Cystobacter fuscus DSM 2262: one gene and its partner. The protein of the gene in region 1 binds, or shares a complex with, the protein of each later gene. Links are inferred from orthologs where the notes say so. Each region holds a gene or a part of one and is shown on either strand. Other genes may lie near its edges. The genes, in order: tsaD and tsaE.

Evidence for each region.
Region 2: the proteins of tsaD (region 1) and tsaE are in contact, whole or in part, in a crystal structure (PDB 6N9A), measured with the Thermotoga maritima proteins. The link is inferred for Cystobacter fuscus DSM 2262 from one-to-one orthologs. Residues at the interface, in WP_004082750.1 of Thermotoga maritima: Cys10, Asp11, Arg49, His50, Leu82, Gly84, Gly135, Gly136, Glu154, Thr155, Leu156, Asp157, Asp158, Ser159, Glu162, Asp165, Lys166, Arg169, Leu170, Tyr175, Lys213, Thr214, Leu217, Tyr218, Gln221, Arg222, Asn324; in WP_004082108.1 of Thermotoga maritima: Leu37, Gly38, Lys46, Lys57, Val59, Lys60, Ser61, Thr63, Phe64, Thr65, Leu66, Met67, Val69, Pro71, Tyr82, Arg83, Leu84, Asp86, Asp88, Phe89, Asp93, Ile128, Asp130, Glu131, Arg134.

The regions. Positions count from the first base shown.
Region 1 is NZ_ANAH02000006.1:110,823-119,020, reverse strand. The notes cover bases 3,399-6,327. They hold tsaD (tRNA (adenosine(37)-N6)-threonylcarbamoyltransferase complex transferase subunit TsaD), read left to right. Parts: upstream 3,399-4,328; coding sequence 4,329-5,327; downstream 5,328-6,327. Other genes in these bases: D187_RS10775 (hypothetical protein), read left to right, coding at 6,183-6,327; rsmA (16S rRNA (adenine(1518)-N(6)/adenine(1519)-N(6))-dimethyltransferase RsmA), read left to right, coding at 5,341-6,183; D187_RS10790 (response regulator), read left to right, coding at 3,399-4,295. Outside these bases: D187_RS56995 (J domain-containing protein), read left to right, coding at 1-1,473; more of D187_RS10790, read left to right, coding at 1,668-3,398; more of D187_RS10775, read left to right, coding at 6,328-6,581; D187_RS10770 (hypothetical protein), read right to left, coding at 6,598-6,864; D187_RS10765 (deoxynucleoside kinase), read left to right, coding at 7,079-7,702; panB (3-methyl-2-oxobutanoate hydroxymethyltransferase), read left to right, coding at 7,869-8,198.
Region 2 is NZ_ANAH02000064.1:583,337-591,605, forward strand. Bases 1-3,000 are described here. They hold tsaE (tRNA (adenosine(37)-N6)-threonylcarbamoyltransferase complex ATPase subunit type 1 TsaE), read left to right. Parts: upstream 1-1,257; coding sequence 1,258-1,743; downstream 1,744-3,000. Other genes in these bases: D187_RS39545 (bifunctional ADP-dependent NAD(P)H-hydrate dehydratase/NAD(P)H-hydrate epimerase), read left to right, coding at 1-1,261; D187_RS39555 (hypothetical protein), read left to right, coding at 1,858-2,274; D187_RS39560 (class II glutamine amidotransferase), read right to left, coding at 2,297-3,000. In the rest of the region: more of D187_RS39560, read right to left, coding at 3,001-3,136; hutI (imidazolonepropionase), read right to left, coding at 3,209-4,474; hutU (urocanate hydratase), read right to left, coding at 4,479-6,134; D187_RS39575 (hypothetical protein), read right to left, coding at 6,231-6,617; D187_RS39580 (hypothetical protein), read right to left, coding at 6,717-7,163; D187_RS39585 (hypothetical protein), read right to left, coding at 7,228-7,587; D187_RS39590 (hypothetical protein), read right to left, coding at 7,584-8,269. UniProt on the Escherichia coli protein: Required for the formation of a threonylcarbamoyl group on adenosine at position 37 (t(6)A37) in tRNAs that read codons beginning with adenine.

The DNA of each region.
Region 1 (8,198 bases):
ACGCTCGCGGCACCCGTCCCGGAAGAATCCTGGGACATGCTCACCGCCACCGACTGGTCCGAGCCCCTCGTCTCTCCGCTTCCCCTGGCCGTTGCGCCCCGGCCCGTCGCTCCTCGTGGTGACGTCCCGCCAGGGATGCGGCCGCCCTCCGCTGGCGCGCGCCCGTTCACGGCTCCCGTTCCGCCGGGCATGCGTTCGCCCTCGGCTGGCGCCCCTTCGCCCGCTCCTCGTCCACCCGCTCCGGAATCGTCCGTTCCTCCGAACCTGTCCACGCGGGGTCTCCCTCCCACTGCTCCTCCTCCCGCTCCCCAGGGCAGCCAGGCCCCGCGCCCCATGCTCGAGGATCCTCAATGGGGCGGCATGAGGTTCGGCAAGTCTCAGCCGGGCGAGGCGCCGGGAGACATCAGCGCTTCGTTCGAGGCCGCGCTGCAGCAGGTCGACGGTCAACTGGAGTCGTTCGTTCAGGTCGAGGTGCCCGCGGTGGCCGTCGTCGCCGCCCCGCCTCCCGCCGAGCCGGTCTCCCAGCCCGTGGTCGCTTCGCCCGCCGCCGTGCCGCTGATCGATGAGGCCGACTCGCTCGCGGAATGGGTCGATCTGCCCTTCGAGAACGAGGCGGACACTGGAGCCCGTCCGGTGTCTCCGCCAGTGTCCGCGCCGCCAGCGCCCACGCCCGCGTCGCCAGTGCCTACGTCTGCTCCGTCAGTGCCCGCGCCCGCCGCCGCGGCGTCCGCACAGGGCAACGACGAGGAGCAGCAGCTCGCCCAGCTCATCGAGAAGCGCTACGCCGACGTGCAGTCCAAGCAGGATTACTTCTCCCTGTTGGGACTCGCCATCGGCCCGGACGTCAAGCGCGAGCAGGTGAAGTCGGCCTTCGTCGCGCTCGCCAAGCGCTTCCACCCGGATCGTCTGCCGCCCTCGCTCTCCGCGCTCGCGCCGCGCATGACCATCGTCTACGAGTCCATCCGCGAGGCCTATGACGTTCTCTACGACGACGCGAAGCGCGCGACCTATCTCCAGGAGCTGCGCTCCAAGGGGTCGTTCCAACCGCCGCCGCAACGCGCCTCCGGGGAAGATCCCAACGAGCTCTTCAAGGCGGGGGAGATCTTCTTCCGCAAGCGCGACTTCGTGGCGGCGGCGGACCATTTCGACCGCGCCTTCCAGGCCGAGCCCCGCGCGGTGTACCTGGCTGCCCGAGGCTGGGCCATCTACATGGACCCCCAGCGCAAGACCGAGGTCACCCGCGCCAAGCAGATGATGGCCGAGGCGCTGAAGATGGATCCGCGCTGCGACCGGGCCCACTACCAGCTCGGGGTGATCGCCCGGGTCGAGGGCGACATGGAGCGCGCCGAACGGCACTTCCGCGAGGCCATCCGTGCGAGTCCCAAGCATCTGGAGGCCAACCAGGAGCTGCGGCTCATCGAGATGCGCAAGAAGAATCCGCCTCCCCCCAAGAAGGGCGGCCTCTTCCGCTGAGCCGCGCGCCGGGAGGGCTCGCCGCGTCCGGGTCCCCGGTGTCCGGCCTCGCCGGGCACGTGCTCGACCTCCTGGATGCTCGGCGAGTTCCCTCTCCCACGACCATTGACAGCCCTGGAGAGCGGGCCCGATCATCCCGCCTTCTCGGCGCCGGCCTTCCCTGGTAGGCCGTCCGCAGCGAAAGGCAATCGAACGTGGCCAAGCAGCACCTGCTCCTGGTCGATAGTGACCCGAAGAGTCTCCGTGTCATGGAGGTCAGCCTGAAGAAGGCCGGCTTCTCCGTCACGACCGCTGTTCACGGCAAGGACGCGCTCGAGAAGGTGCAGATCAGCACGCCAGACCTGGTGCTGTCCGACACGAAGATGCCCGAGATGGACGGTCTGGAGCTGTGCCGGACGCTCAAATCCGAGGAGCGCTACAAGCACATTCCCTTCGTCTTCCTCACCAACCAGAAGGCGGTCGAGGCCAAGGTGAAGGGCCTGGAGATGGGGGCGGACGACTATCTGACCAAGCCCATCTACATCAAGGAGATCGTCACCCGCGTGACGATGATCCTCCAGAAGGCGGACAAGGAGCGCATCGAGCGGCGCGAGACCACCAAGGGTGGGTTCGCGGGCAACCTGGTCGACATGGGCGTCGTGGACCTGGTGCAGACGTTCGAGATCGGCCGCAAGACGGGCACCATCTCCATCAAGGGTGATCGCGTCGCCACCATCTACTTCAAGGAAGGCCGCGTCATCGACGCGGAGATGGGCCGGCTCAAGGGCGAGAACGCCTTCTACCGGCTGCTCAACGCCACCGAGGGCGAGTTCGAGGTGCAGTTCTCCGCGTTGGATCGCTCCGAGCGCATCGAGGTCTCCACCCAGGGCCTGCTCATGGAGGGCATGCGCCGGCTGGACGAGTGGGGCCGCATGCTCGAGCAGCTGCCGCCCCTGGAGACGGTGTTCGAGATCGACTACCACCAGCTGGCCGACCGGCTCTCGGAGATCCCGGACGAGGTCAACGGGCTTTTGCGCCTCTTCGATGGCAAGCGCACCCTGAGCCGCGTGGTGGAGGACTCGGACTTCGACGACCTGGCGGCGCTGGGCATCATCAGCAAGCTGTACTTCGAGGGCCTCATCCGCGAGCTGGGCAGTGTCTCGCAGGAGCCCGTGCAGAGCGGCAAGCCGGGCATCGAGGAGTGGCTGCACAACGCGCCCGCGCCCAGCGCTCCCGTCGAGCCGGCGCCGGCTCCGGCTCCCGTGCCCGAGGCCCCCGCGCTCATGGTGGAGGCGCCCGTCACCGCGGCCCCCGTGGTCCCGCCGGCCCCCGAGGTGCGTGCCTCGACCGCGCCGCGCACCGAGGCGGAGGCTCCCCCGCGGCTCGCCAACGTGGTCGTCTTCGAGTCCCGGCGTCGCTCGCCCACCGCTCCCGAGGCGGACTTCATCGCGCCCCCGCGCACCGCCGAGGGCTCCTCGTTCCTCGTGGATCCCGCCCCCGCGCACCGCGCCAAGGAGCAGGCGCAGCGCAGCCTGCTGCTCGATTGGAACCGGGTGGATGAGGATGGCCTCGGCTCCACGGGGAAATGGGGTCCGGGCTGGTCCCCGGCTCCGCGCGCTTCCGCTCCCGCTCCCTCCGCCGGGTCCACGGCCGCGTCCGCGGCTTCCATGTCGTTCGGCGAGCTGTCTTCGCCCATGTCCCGGGCTCCCATCTTCGGAGGGGCCGCGGTGGAGCCCAATCCGCTGCCCGTGGTGCCTCCTCCCGAGCCCGCGGGTCCGGCGGAGGAAGTCACCCTGGTGTCGAGCGCGGTGATCGAGCCGGCCGCGCCGCCGGTGTCCGAGCCGCTGGTGCCTTCCGAGGCGCCCATGCCCGTGCTGGAGGCCCAGCCGGAGCCCATGCCCGAGCCGATGCCGATGCCCGTGCTGGAGCCGGAGCCCCTGCCCGTGCTGGAGCCGGAGCCCCTGCCCACACTGGAGGCTCAGTTGGAGTCCCTGCCCGCGCCCGTGGTGGTGGCCCGGCCGGAGCCGATGCCCGAGCCCAGGCCCGAGCCGAAGCAGGAAGCCCGGCCGGAGCCCAGGCCCGAGCCGAAGCAGGAGGCCCGGCCGGAGCCCAGGCCCCGTCCGGTACCGTCGGAGCGCAAGCCGGAGGCGCCCGTCGCGCCAAAGCGGACGGGCCTCTTCATCGGCGTGGGGGTCGCGGCGATCGCCCTGGCCGCCGCGGTGGTGGTGATGACCCAATCGGGTGGCGCGAGCACGCCTCCGCCCGCGCCGGTGCCGAGCACCGTGCCCGCCTCCACGGCGACCGCTCCCAAGACGCCTCCTCCGCCCGAGCCCAAGCGGCCCGAGCCCAAGCAGCCGGAGGCCCAGGCCCCCGCCCAGCCGGAGACGCCCCCCACCCAGGCCGCCGCGGCGGACGGCACGCCTCCGGTGGAGGACACCAAGGCGCCGGTTCCGGGGAAGGCCGCGACGGATCCCGAGGCCGAGTACGCCGAGCTGACGCGCCAGGCGCGCAAGTCCCTGGCCAGCGAGCGCTACCAGGCCGCGGCCCGGAGCTACCGTCAGATGCTCGAGCTCAAGCCGGACTCCAACGAGGCCCGGGCGGGACTGGGCATCGCGCTCGTGCGCGGCGAGACGGGCAAGTACCGCGAGGCCATCGAGTTGCTGGAGGTCGTGACGAAGGAGCAGCCCCGCAACGCCAGCGCCTGGCTGTTCCTCGGCGTGGCTCGCGAGCAATCCCGGCAGAACAAGAAGGCAATCGAGGCCTACAAGCGCTATCTCACCCTGGAACCCTCCGGGAAGTACGCTCCGGACGCGCGGGCCTCCCTCAAGGTGCTCGGCCAGTAGGCGCGACGGCGGGCTCCTGGTAGAGAGGTGCCCTTGCTCGTACTCGGACTCGAAACCTCCTGTGATGAAACCGCCGCCGCCCTCGTCGAGGACGGCCGGCGGGTGCTCTCCGACGTCGTCTCCACCCAGGTGGACATCCACCGGCGCTGGGGTGGGGTGGTGCCGGAGCTCGCCAGCCGCAACCACGTGATGCAGGTCATGCCCGTGCTGCACGAGGCGCTGACGCGCGCGGGCAAGACGCTCGACGACGTGGACCTCATCGCCGTCACCTCGGGCCCGGGCCTCATCGGCGCCCTCCTGGTGGGCGTGCAGGTGGCCAAGTCGCTGAGCCTCGCCACCGGCAAGCCCTTCGTGGGCGCCAACCACCTCGAGGGTCACCTGCTCGCCATCCGGCTGCTGGAGGACGCCCCGGAGCCGCCCTTCCTCGGGCTCGTGGTGTCCGGAGGGCACACCAGCCTCTACGAGGTGCGCGACTATGGCCACTACCGGCTGGTGGGCAGCACCCGCGACGACGCCGCGGGCGAGGCCTATGACAAGACGGCGCGCATCCTCGGCCTGCCCTATCCAGGGGGCCTGCCCATCGATCAGCTCGCCCAGAAGGGCAACCCGGAGGCCATCCGGTTTCCCCGCGCGCTGCCCGGCGCGGAGAACTTCGACTGGTCCTTCTCCGGGTTGAAGACGGCGGTGCTGCACCACGTGAAGAAGCACGGCCTGCCCGAGGGCCAGGCCCTGGCGGACCTGTGTGCTTCCTTCCAGGAGGCGGTGGCGGACGCGTTGAGCCGGAAGTTCGTCGCCGCGGCGCGTCGGCTCGGGCTCCAGCGCCTGGTGGTGTGTGGCGGTGTGGCGGCCAACTCGCGCCTGCGCTCGCTCTGCCTGGAGCGCGCCCAGGAGCGCAACTTGAAGCTCTTTCTTCCCCCGGTGCGGTTGTGCACGGACAATGGGGCGATGATCGCCGTGGCGGGCTACGAGGCCTGGAGGCGGGGACTGAGGGGTGACTTCAGTCTGTCCGCGGATCCCGCCTGGCGCATGTGAAGGGAAGGATCTCGTGCAGACACCTCGTGAAATCCTCCAGCGCCATGGCCTGAGGGCCAAGCACAGCTGGGGGCAGAACTTCCTGGGAGATCCGGACGTGCTGGAGGCCATCGCCGACGCGCTGGAGTTGCGCGAGGGCGAGCCCGTGGTGGAGCTGGGTCCGGGCCTGGGCCACCTCACGCGCTTCCTGGCCGCCACGCGCGCGGCCGTGACGGTGGTGGAGAAGGACCGCGACATGATCGCGGTGCTGGAGAAGGAGGCCATCCCCGGGGTGCGCGTGGTGGATGGCAACGCGGCCACGGTGGACTTCGCCGAGGTGGCGGGTGCTCCCGAGGTGAAGGTCGCGGGCAATCTGCCCTACCACCTGACGAGCTCCATCCTCTTCCAGGTGCTCGAGCAGCGCGAGCACGTGACGCGCGCCGTCTTCACCCTGCAGAAGGAAGTGGTGGACCGGCTGTCGGCGGAGCCGGGCGGGCGGGAGTACGGGCTGCTCACCGCCATCCTCGGCCTCTACTTCAGCGCGGAGAACCTCTTCGACATCGAGGCCGAGCGCTTCCATCCGCCGCCCAAGGTGGACTCGGCGGTGCTGCGGCTCATCCGCCGCCCCGAGCCCCTGGCGCCGGTGGTGGATGGCGCGCGCTTCATCCGCGTGGTGAAGGCGGGCTTCGCCCAGCGCCGCAAGACGCTCATCAACTCGCTCAAGTCCGACAAGTCGCTGGGCACGCACGAGCAGCTCCTCGCGGCCCTGGCGACGGCGGGCATCGATTCCACGCGGCGCGCGGAGACGCTCTCGTCCGTGGAGTTCGCCGCCCTCGAGCGCGCGCTGGGGCCCGTGGAGGAGGAGCGCGGCGCGTGATGAAGCCCCTGCCCGTGGAGACCCTGGAGCCCATCCTCCACCGCTTCGGCGTGGTGTACGCGGTGTTCGCGTGCGTGGAGGGACAGGTGCTCCTGCGGTGGGGAGACCCGGCACCCATTCCCGTGGTCGACGAGGACGTCTTCGTGGGCGCCACGCGGGACATGGCCCGGGTGTACCGCTCGTTGGATAGGATGCTGCTGCCGCAGATGGACGTGCAGGGCGAGCACCTCGGCATCCGCTCCAAGGTGGGGGAGCGGGTGGTGTACGCGCTCTTCTTCGAGACGCGGCGCTTCGAGGCGGCTTCACCCGTGGAGCGGCTCCGCACCGAGTACTCGTTCTGCAAGTCCCTGAGCAACGCCGTGGACATCGTCCTCCAGGGCTGGCTGGCCGCGCACTGAGCGGGCCCGGGGGCGCTCAAGGGCCGCCGAACACCTTGGCCAGCTCGCCCTGCTGCGCGAGCCAGGCGCGGAACTCCCCCTCGGACAGCCGCATGCGCGCGAGCACGCCGCGGAGGATCTCCTCTGGAGAACTCTCGCGCTGGCGCTTGAGCTCCAGGGCCATCTTGAGCAGGGCCACCCCGTAGAGGGGATCCGGCGGAGGGGGAGGCTCGGTCGTTCCGGTGGCCGGGGCCGGGGAGGGCTCCAGCTCGGTGATCGTCCTCGCTCGCTGACGTCGGCTCATCGCTCCAGATCCTCGCGTGTCCCGCTCGCTTCCGCGCGTGGGCATCCCTGGTAGTGGACGCCTCTTTGGCCGTCAAGCCCGGCGTGCTCGCGAGGCGCGCGAACATTGCCCGCTCGCGGCTCCCGTGCTCTTATCCGCGCCCCGCCGTGGGCCGTGGCCGTGGGGCCGCGCTTCCGGGCGGAGTTCCAGCGAAGTTCGGGAGGTCTCGAAGCGGATGGACAACCGCTACATCGTGGTCGAGGGGCCCATCGGCGTCGGCAAGACGAGTCTCTCCGACATCCTCGCCGGGCGCTTCGGCGCGCGGCGCACCTTCGAGATCGTCGAGGAGAATCCCTTCCTCGCCAATTTCTACTCGGACCGGCAGAAGTACGCCTTCCAGACGCAGATCTTCTTCCTGCTCTCGCGCTTCAAGCAGCAGCAGGAGCTGTTCCAGACGGACCTGTTCCAGTCGGTGACGGTCAGCGACTACCTGTTCGCCAAGGATCGCATCTTCGCGTGCCTGACGCTGGACTCGCACGAGCTGGCCCTCTACGAGCGCGTCTTCGAGGCGCTCGCGCCGCGGGTGACCCGGCCCGACCTGGTCATCTACCTGAAGGCCCGTCTGGACGTGCTGCTCCACCGCATCAAGAAGCGGGGCCGCGAGTTCGAGCGCCAGTTCGACGCGGGCTATCTGGAGGAGCTCGTCCACGCCTACAACGACTTCTTCTCCCGCTACACGGAGACCCCGCTGTTGGTGGTAGACACGTCGGACATCGACTTCGTCCACGACGAAGGTGACCTGCAGGGTCTGCTGGCGTCCATCGACCGGGCGCAGGTGTCCCCGGGCAGACGCGCCTGAGCGGCGCCCGTTCGCCCGCCCGGTCTCAAAGAGAGACCCCACGGCGAGCCCAAGGGCGTTAGAGTGTTCCTCGGTGGCCGTCCAAGGCGATCCCCCTCGGGGGACGGTGAAGGACGTCCATGCTCGCACCGCAGGAACCCTACCCCTCACCATTAGGAGGTGAACCGTGAAGGACAAGGTCACCATCCACACGCTGAAGCGCCAGAAGCAGGCCGGACAGAAGATCTGCATGGTCACGGCCTACGATGCCACCTTCGCCCGGCTGTTCGACGAGGCCGGAGCCGACGTTCTGCTCATCGGGGACTCGCTGGGCATGGTCGTCCAGGGTCACGACTCCACCCTGCCGGTCACCATGGATCAGATGGTGTACCACTCGGCCATGGTCGCTCGGGGCACGAAGCGGGCGCTGGTGGTGGGCGACATGCCCTTCATGAGCTACCAGGTGTCGGTGCAGGAGGCGGTGCGCAACGCGGGCCGCCTGGTGTCCGAGGGCAAC
Region 2 (8,269 bases), on another replicon or contig:
CTCCCAGCGCAACCTGCTCGCCCTGGGGCCCTCGGGCCTCGAGCCCCAGTCGCTCGGGGAGGTGGAGGAGCCGCGGGTGGGGGACGTGGTGGTGGACGCCATCTTCGGCACCGGGCTCACCCGGCCTCCCAGCGGGGAGTTCGCCAAGGCGATCGAGTACGTGCGCCGCTGGCGCGCGGCGGGGGCGAAGGTGGTGGCCGCGGACGTGCCCTCGGGGCTGCACTCGGACACCGGGGTGCCCTTCGATCCGTGCGTGGAGGCGGACGCCACCGTCACCTTCGGCTTCCTCAAGCAGGGGCAGGTGCTGGAGCCCGGCGCCACGCTGTGCGGCGAGGTGCGGTGCGTGGACATCGGCATCCCCGCCGAGGCCGTCGTGGCCCACGCGGGCGCGGAGGTCTTCCTCGTCGAGGAGGCGGATGCCCGGGGGGCGATCGCCCCGCGCCGCTCGGACACCCACAAGGGCACCTACGGGCACGTGCTGGTGGTGGCCGGCAGCCTGGGCAAGTCCGGAGCGGCGGCCCTGAGCGCGTTGAGCGCCCTGCGCGCCGGAGCGGGACTCGTCACCGTGGCCACGCGCGCCCAGGTGGTGGAGTCGGTGCTCGGCCATGCCCCCGAGGTGATGGGCTGGCCCCTGGAGGATCGTGGTCCCCTGGGGCGGGCGGACCTGGAGTCCCTGCTCGCCGCGGCGGATCAGAAGGACGCGCTCGTGGTGGGCCCTGGCATCCCCCGGGGAGAGGAGACGACGGCGCTGCTCGGCGAGCTGCTCGAGCGCGTGGAGGTGCCCGTGGTGCTGGACGCGGACGCGCTCAACGCCGTCTCCACGGACCTGGGCGTGCTGCGCCGGGCGAAGGGGCCCGTGGTGCTCACGCCCCACCCGGGCGAGATGTCGCGGCTGTCCGGCCTGCCCACGAAGCAGCTGCAGAAGGAGCGGGTGAAGGTGGCGCGGGACTTCGCGCGCACGCATGGGGTGACGCTCGTGCTCAAGGGGGCGCGCACGCTCATCGCCCACGCGGATGGCACCGTGTACGTCAACCCCACGGGCAACCCGGGCATGGCCACCGGCGGCACGGGGGACGTGCTCAGCGGGGTGCTGGGCGCGCTGCTCGCGCAGGGCCTGAAGCTCCCCGAGGCCGCCTGGACGGCCGTGTACGCGCACGGGCTGGCGGGAGATCTCGCCGCCGGGCGGCGGGGCCGGCTGGGCCTCATCGCCTCGGACGTGGTGAAGGGACTGTGCTCGGTGTGGACGCGGTGGGAGCGATGAGCACGCCCACGCTGAGCCACACGGTACGCTCGGGCTCGCCCGAGGAAACCCACGGCCTGGGCGTGCGGCTCGGGCGGTTGCTCCAGCCGGGAGACTTCGTGGGGCTGGTGGGCGAGCTGGGCGCGGGCAAGACGCACCTGGTGCGCGGCGTGGCCGAGGGCGCCGGGGTGGAGCGCTCGCAGGTGGCCAGCCCCACCTTCGCCATCGTCTACCCCTACCAGGGGCGCCTGACGCTCTACCACGCGGACCTCTACCGGCTGGCCGACTACGACGAGCTGTACGCCACGGGCTTCCTGGACATGGTGGGCGGCGACGGCGCGCTGCTGGTGGAGTGGTTGGATCGCATCCCCGAGGCCGCGCCGCGCGAGTACCTGCGGCTCACCCTGCGCGAGGTGGGCGAGGAGTCCCGGGAGCTGGTGGCCGAGGCCTGGGGCGCGCGGCCCGCCGGACTGCTGAAGGACTGGTTGCTGGCCGAGCGCTGAGCGGGCCACACGGGCGGCGTCCAGCGGTGCGTGCAGCGAACAACAGATGAGTGGGCCATGCGCTCCGGAGCGGGGGGGTTGGCATATCCTGCGCCCATGAGCCCCTCCCACCCCATGAAGTGGTTCCTGCTCATCCCACTCGCCAGTGTGGTGCTGGTGGGGTGTGGCGCCATCGAGCCTCCGCCTCTGGAGTACCCCCACGCCACCGTCATCTTCGACGTGACGGTCCCCGAGGGGACACCGGCCGACGCCGTCATCACCGTCCTGGGCTCGCATGCCTCGCTCGGCGGGAACGTGGCCCCGGGCTTCTACCTGCGCCGCCAGGCCAACGGGCACTACACGGGGATGGTGCGCCTCCCGGTGGACGCGGAGGTCTCCTACACGCTCTGGCGGGAGGACGTCTGGACGCCGGAATTGTCCTCGGAAGGCAGTCCCATGCCACCTCGTTCCTTCCACGTGGCCGGGGACATGACGGTGAGCGCCCAGGTGGCCCACTGGGGGGAACCGCTCCAGGGCCCCCCGTCACCCTAGGGAGCGCCTCGGCGCCCGGGGTTCAGTGCCGCGGGTCCAGGTCCCGCACCTTCCACTGGTGGAACACGAGGCCGCTGTCCACGCCGATGACGCTGTCCTCCGCCACCTCGTGCCAGTGGTCCTCGCCCGACAACCGCTCACTGGCGAGCACGAACTGCTCCAGCCGATCCCCCGGCTTGGGCGCCCCCACGTACTCGCGGTGGGGGCAGCGGCCCGTCTCGGGGGCGGTGTCCGACAGGAAGAGCGAGCGGTTGCGCCGCGTGGCCAACATCACGTCCCCGTTGGTCAGCAGGAAGTTCATGGACGAGCCGTCCTGCCCGGGCTCATCCGTGATGCCCGACACCAGGCTCATCGTCTCCGCCAGCGCCCGGGCCACCTTCTCCACGCACGCCGGGGACTCGAAGTCCTGCCCCTGCTCGGCCAGGCGGGTGAGGAAGAGGTAGAAGCAGCGCTCGGTGTCCGTGGCGCCCTGGATGAGGGCGAGCAGATCCTCGCGGATGAGCGCCTCCACGGCCGCCTGGTGCCGGGCGAAGTTCCTCACCGTGCCGTTGTGCACGAAGCACCACCGGCCATGGGTGAAGGGGTGGGCGTTGCGCCTCTCCACCTGGCCCACGGACGCCAGGCGGATGTGCGCGACCACCGTACGCGAAGACACCCGGCTGCTGACCCGCTCGAAGTCCGGGTCGCAGTGCGCCGGACCGAGTCCGTGCGCGACGGATGGATTGTCTCCCGCTTCATAGGCGGCGATACCCCATCCATCCTTGTGCTCCCGCGACTGACGCAGGAGGGAATTCTTCTCCGTGACCAGGGAAGGATGAACGGCGGCGGGAATGGCGGATCGAAAACCGAAGAGGCGGCACATAGGCTTGCTTGTTTGATACTAACGGCCGGCCCAGGGTGGAAGTTCCCTCGAAGGCCACTTGTGCAACCAGAATCATGCACAAAGGGCTCTTTCCTGTTCTACCACGACATGGCCTCCCTTGATCACTATCCGTGCGTGATTGATTCCCAGGTGATAGGGAAGGTGGCGATAGTTTGAACACGAAAATATGACAAGATTGGCGGGGTCGCCCACGGCGATCCGTCCTTCGGAACTCAAACCAAGCGCGAGCGCGGCCCCCCGGGTGGCGGCCCAATAGGCCTCGGCGGCCGTCAGCCCGTTCTCCAGGCAGGCGAGCCCCAGGGCGAGGGGAAGGTTCTCGCTCATGGCCGAGCCGGGGTTGAGGTTGGTGCCGAGCGCCACGTTGACGCCCGCGTCGCGCAGCTTGCGCCCGGGGGCATAGGGGCGCACCCGCAGGAAGAGGGTGGCGGTGGGCACGAGCACGGCCGACACCCCCGCGGCCGCGAGGGCCTGGATGCCCGCGTCGCTCACCTGCTCCAGGTGGTCCGCGGTGGCCGCGCCCAGCTCGGCCGCCAGCTCCGCGCCTCCCGAGGCGCTGAGCTGATCCACGTGCAGCCGTAGCTGCAACCCTCGCTTCCGGGCCGCCAGCAGCAGGCGGCGCGCCTCGGCGTGCGTGAAGGCTCCCTGCTCGACGAACACGTCGCAGAAGCGCGCCAGGCCCTGCTCGGCCACCGCGGGGATGATCTCCTGGATGCACAAGTCGAGGTAGGACTCGCGCCACTCGCGGTACTCCTCCGGCACCGCGTGTGCGCACATGAGGGTGGGGATGAGCTCCACGGGCTGGAGCGTGGACAGCCGCTGCACCACCCGGAGCATCTTCAGCTCGTCCTGGAGCGACAGGCCATAGCCGCTCTTCACCTCGGCGGTGGTGATGCCGTACTCGAGCATCAACTGGAGCCGGGGCAGGGCGAGCCGGATGAGATCCTCCTCGCTGGCGAAGCGGGTGGCGCGCACGGTGTTGGCGATGCCGCCGCCGGCCTGGGCGATCTGCAGGTAGGAGGCGCCCTGGCAGCGCAGATCGAACTCCGCCGCGCGCTCGCCGGCGAAGACGGCATGGGTGTGGGGGTCCACGAAGCCCGGGCCCACGAACTGGCCATGGGCGTCCAGCACCCGGGTGGAGGGGCCTACCGCGCCCGGGGGCAGGGCGCCCTCGGAGCCCACGTACCAGATCTTCCCGCGGCGCACGCCGACGCAGGCGTGGGGATGCGGGGTGAGGGCGCGCTCGGCGGGCTCCTGGGGGGAGCCCTCCACGGTGAGCACCTCGGAGGTGTTGCGGATGAGCAGCTCCAGGGTTTCCATCGTGTCACTCGGTGAGGCCGGGGATGCGCACGCCGCGGGTGCGCGCCGTCTCGTGGGCCTCGGAATAGCCCGCGTCGGCGTGGCGCAGCACGCCCATGGCGGGGTCGGACGTCAGCACGCGCTCGATGCGGCGCGCGGCCTCGGGGGTGCCGTCGGCGACGATGACCTGGCCGGCGTGCAGCGAGTAGCCCATGCCCACGCCCCCGCCGTGGTGGAAGGACACCCACGAGGCCCCGTTCACCGCGTTCACCAGGGCGTTGAGGATGGGCCAGTCGGCCACCGCGTCCGTGCCGTCCTTCATGGCCTCCGTCTCGCGGTTGGGCGAGGCGACCGAGCCGCAGTCCAGGTGATCCCTCCCGATGACGATGGGGGCCTTGAGCTCGCCCTTGCGCACCATCTCGTTGAAGCGCAGGCCCGCCCGGGCGCGCTCGCCATAGCCCAGCCAGCAGATGCGCGCGGGCAGGCCCTGAAACGCCACGCGCTCGCGCGCCAGCGTGAGCCAGCGGCGCAGCGACGCCTTCTCCGGGAAGAGCTCCAGCACCGCCTCGTCCGTGCGGCGGATGTCCTCGGGGTCTCCCGAGAGCGCCACCCAGCGGAAGGGCCCCATGCCCTCGCAGAAGAGCGGGCGGATGTAGGCGGGCACGAAGCCGGGGAAGTCGAAGGCGTTGTCGAGCCCCGCCAGCTGCGCCTGGGCGCGGATGTTGTTGCCGTAGTCGAACACGTGGCTGCCCGCGCGCGCGAAGTCCAGCATCGCCTGCACCTGCACGGCCATGGACTGGCGCGCGCGCTCGACATAGCCCTGGGGGTCGCGCTGGCGCAGCTCGGCGGCGGCCTCGAGCGACAGGTCCGCGGGGATGTAGCCGTTGAGCGGATCATGCGCGCTCGTCTGGTCCGTCACCAGGTCCGGCTTGAGCCCCCGCCGGTACAGCTCGCGGAACACCTGGGCGGCGTTGCCGATGACGGCGATGGAGCGGCCCTGGCGCTTGCCCTGGGCCTCCTTCACCAGCGCGAGCGCCTCGTCGAGATCCTTGGCGACGACGTCGAGGTAGCGCGTCTCCACGCGGCGCCGGGCGCGCGTGGGATCGATCTCCACGCCGAGGAAGACGGCGTTGTTCATGGTGGCGGCCAGGGGCTGGGCGCCGCCCATGCCGCCGAGGCCGCCGGAGAGCACGAGCCGGCCGGACAGGTCATCCGAGCCGAAGTGGACGCGGCCGGCCTGGGCGAAGGTCTCGTAGGTGCCCTGGAGGATGCCCTGGGTGCCGATGTAGATCCACGAGCCGGCCGTCATCTGGCCGTACATCATCAGCCCCTTCTTCTCGAGCTCGAAGAAGTGGTCCCAGTTGGCCCAGTTGCCCACGAGGTTGGAGTTGGCGATGAGGACGCGGGGGGCGTCGGGGTGGGTGCGCAGGATGCCCACGGGCTTGCCGGACTGGACGAGCAGGGTCTCCTCGTCGGTGAGGCGCTGGAGGCTCGCGACGATGCGGTCGAACGAGGGCCAGTCGCGCGCGGCCTTGCCGATGCCGCCGTAGACGACGAGATCCTCGGGGCGCTCGGCCACGTCGGGATCCAGGTTGTTCATCAGCATGCGGAGGGCGGCTTCCTGGACCCAGCCCTTGCAGGACAGGGTAGTGCCACGGGGGGCACGAATGGTGCGGGACATGTGTTCCTCAGAGGTCCTTGGTGCCCGGACCCTAACCCAGGAGGTGGCCGGATGCGCGTTCCGCGACGGCGGATTGTACGAAATCGCCTGGAATTCTCAGGGTTTGGGTGACGCGCGACGCAGGGAGACGAACTCGTGGGCGCGATCGAGGAACTTCATGACCGCGCGCTCGTGGTCCCCGCCGCACTCGCGCAGGAACGTCACCTGCCAGCCCTCGTAGCGCGCCGCGGGCTCCACCTCGTCGAACCAATCCAGGAAGTCGCACCACTCCCGGTCGCTCTCTCCGTTGAATTGGGTGTTGGAAGCCCAGCCCATCGTGAACGCGACGAGCGACTCGACGGTGTCAAAGCCAGTGACGAACCAGAGTCCACGCTTCTCGAGAATCTGTTGTCGGGCATAGAGCAGTGCATCCATGAGGCCTACCCTTCGACCACGCCACTCCTCCGGAATCGGCTCTTCTTTGATGACTCGCTTCTCGGTCATGGCTCTTTGAGCACCTCGTCGACGATCCTGTTGCCCGGTCCCGTGCGGAGCCGGACCACGTAGTCCTGAAAGGGCAACCCGGCCAGACCTGTGTAGGCGTCAATGAATGGCGACATGCACACCCGTTGTCGAGACCTGATGGGTTTTGACCACCATGCCTTGTGCGGTCTCATCGAAGCCCAGCACTCGCACTGGTGATGGGCCACTGACCGAGAAGCGGATGAATTCCGGTCGCTCACCGAGTTTGACGAGTCCCTGGTGGACGAGTCGTGCGACCTTCTCGCACTCGCCCGCCTTGCGGTTGGTGATGGCGAAGGCGTTCTGGAATGCCACCAGCCAGCCCGGCATCCGCCCGATGTCCTGGAGCACCAGGTACTGGTCGACGACACACGCCATGTCCCCCGCCAGCAGGCACGCCTTGAGCCGGGCCCGGATCGAGTCGTCCCCCGGTGCGGGAGGGATGGCCGAGCACCCCCAGGGCAGCAGGCAGAGCAGCAGGAGCAGGGCGGGGCGCACTCCACGCAGGGAGGGAGTCGGGACCCTCATGGGGGAGTGGTTAGCACGAATGCGCCGCACAGGTCATTCGTGCCGAAGCGGACGCCGCCCGAGGCTATGACTGTTTGAAGACCTGGAAGGCGTGGTCAATGTTCGTGGCGTTTTTCAGGACCAGCGTGCTCAAGCCCAGCAGCTCCGCCGGCGTGACCTTCTCCTTCGCCGAGGTCGTCTTGATGGCATCACCCAGCTCTTGCAGGCCCTGCGTCAAGGCGCCGAGAGTCTCGAGGCCCATCCTGGCTTGCTTCATGCGCTGCTCGAGCTTGGTCAGCTTGGCCTGCAGCGAGCCGTGCTGCTGCGTCAGATTGGACATCGTTGAGGGGTCGGGAGGGAAGGCGAGGTGGCTGCCCACCTGCTGGGCCTGGGCCGGCTCCGAGGCATGGGTCGAGGTTGGCGTCTGGGGGGCCGGGGCGCTCAAGCTGCCCACCAGCGCACTGAACTGCTGCAGCAGGCCGCCCAACTGCTGGAGCGTCGGCGCGGGAGCGGAGGCGGGGGGGCGCTCGTCGCGCCAGCTCCTTCAGTGCCCGCCACGGAGGGCTGAGATACGGCATGACCCGCGCCCGCGGGCGAACCAAACTGCTGGGAAATGAGCTTGCTCAAATCGCCGTCGCGGATGCGGCCTTGCAGAACATCCTGGCTGAGCTGGCCCACCTGCTGGGCCAGGGCCTGCTGGGCCGCGGACGGCTTCTTGAAGAAGGAGAAGATGCTCTGCTTGCTGTCCAGGGTGTTGATGACCGTGGCCTGGTGCTGCATGAGCATCTCGCTCAGGTTCTTCGTGTCGTTCGGCATGAACTGCTCTTTCGCCGAGGCCTCACCGGAGGCCTGGGCCAGCTTCTGCGCGCTCTCCATCAAGGGGCCCAGTTCCTCCTGGGAAATCTTTCCCGCCTTCAAGCCTCCGGCGATCCGGCCCAGCAATTCCCCCTGCTGCTGATTCACGAAGGACATCACGGCAGCGGCTCTGTCGGGGGCCAGGGGGCCGTTGCCCGTCTGCTGCGTCTGGGCGGACGCCTGTACGTTTCCCGCGGTCTGGGGCCTGGTCTGGCCGACCGGACCCGTCACCCCAGCATGGGCGTTCGGATTGGACACCGTGAAGGTGTCCT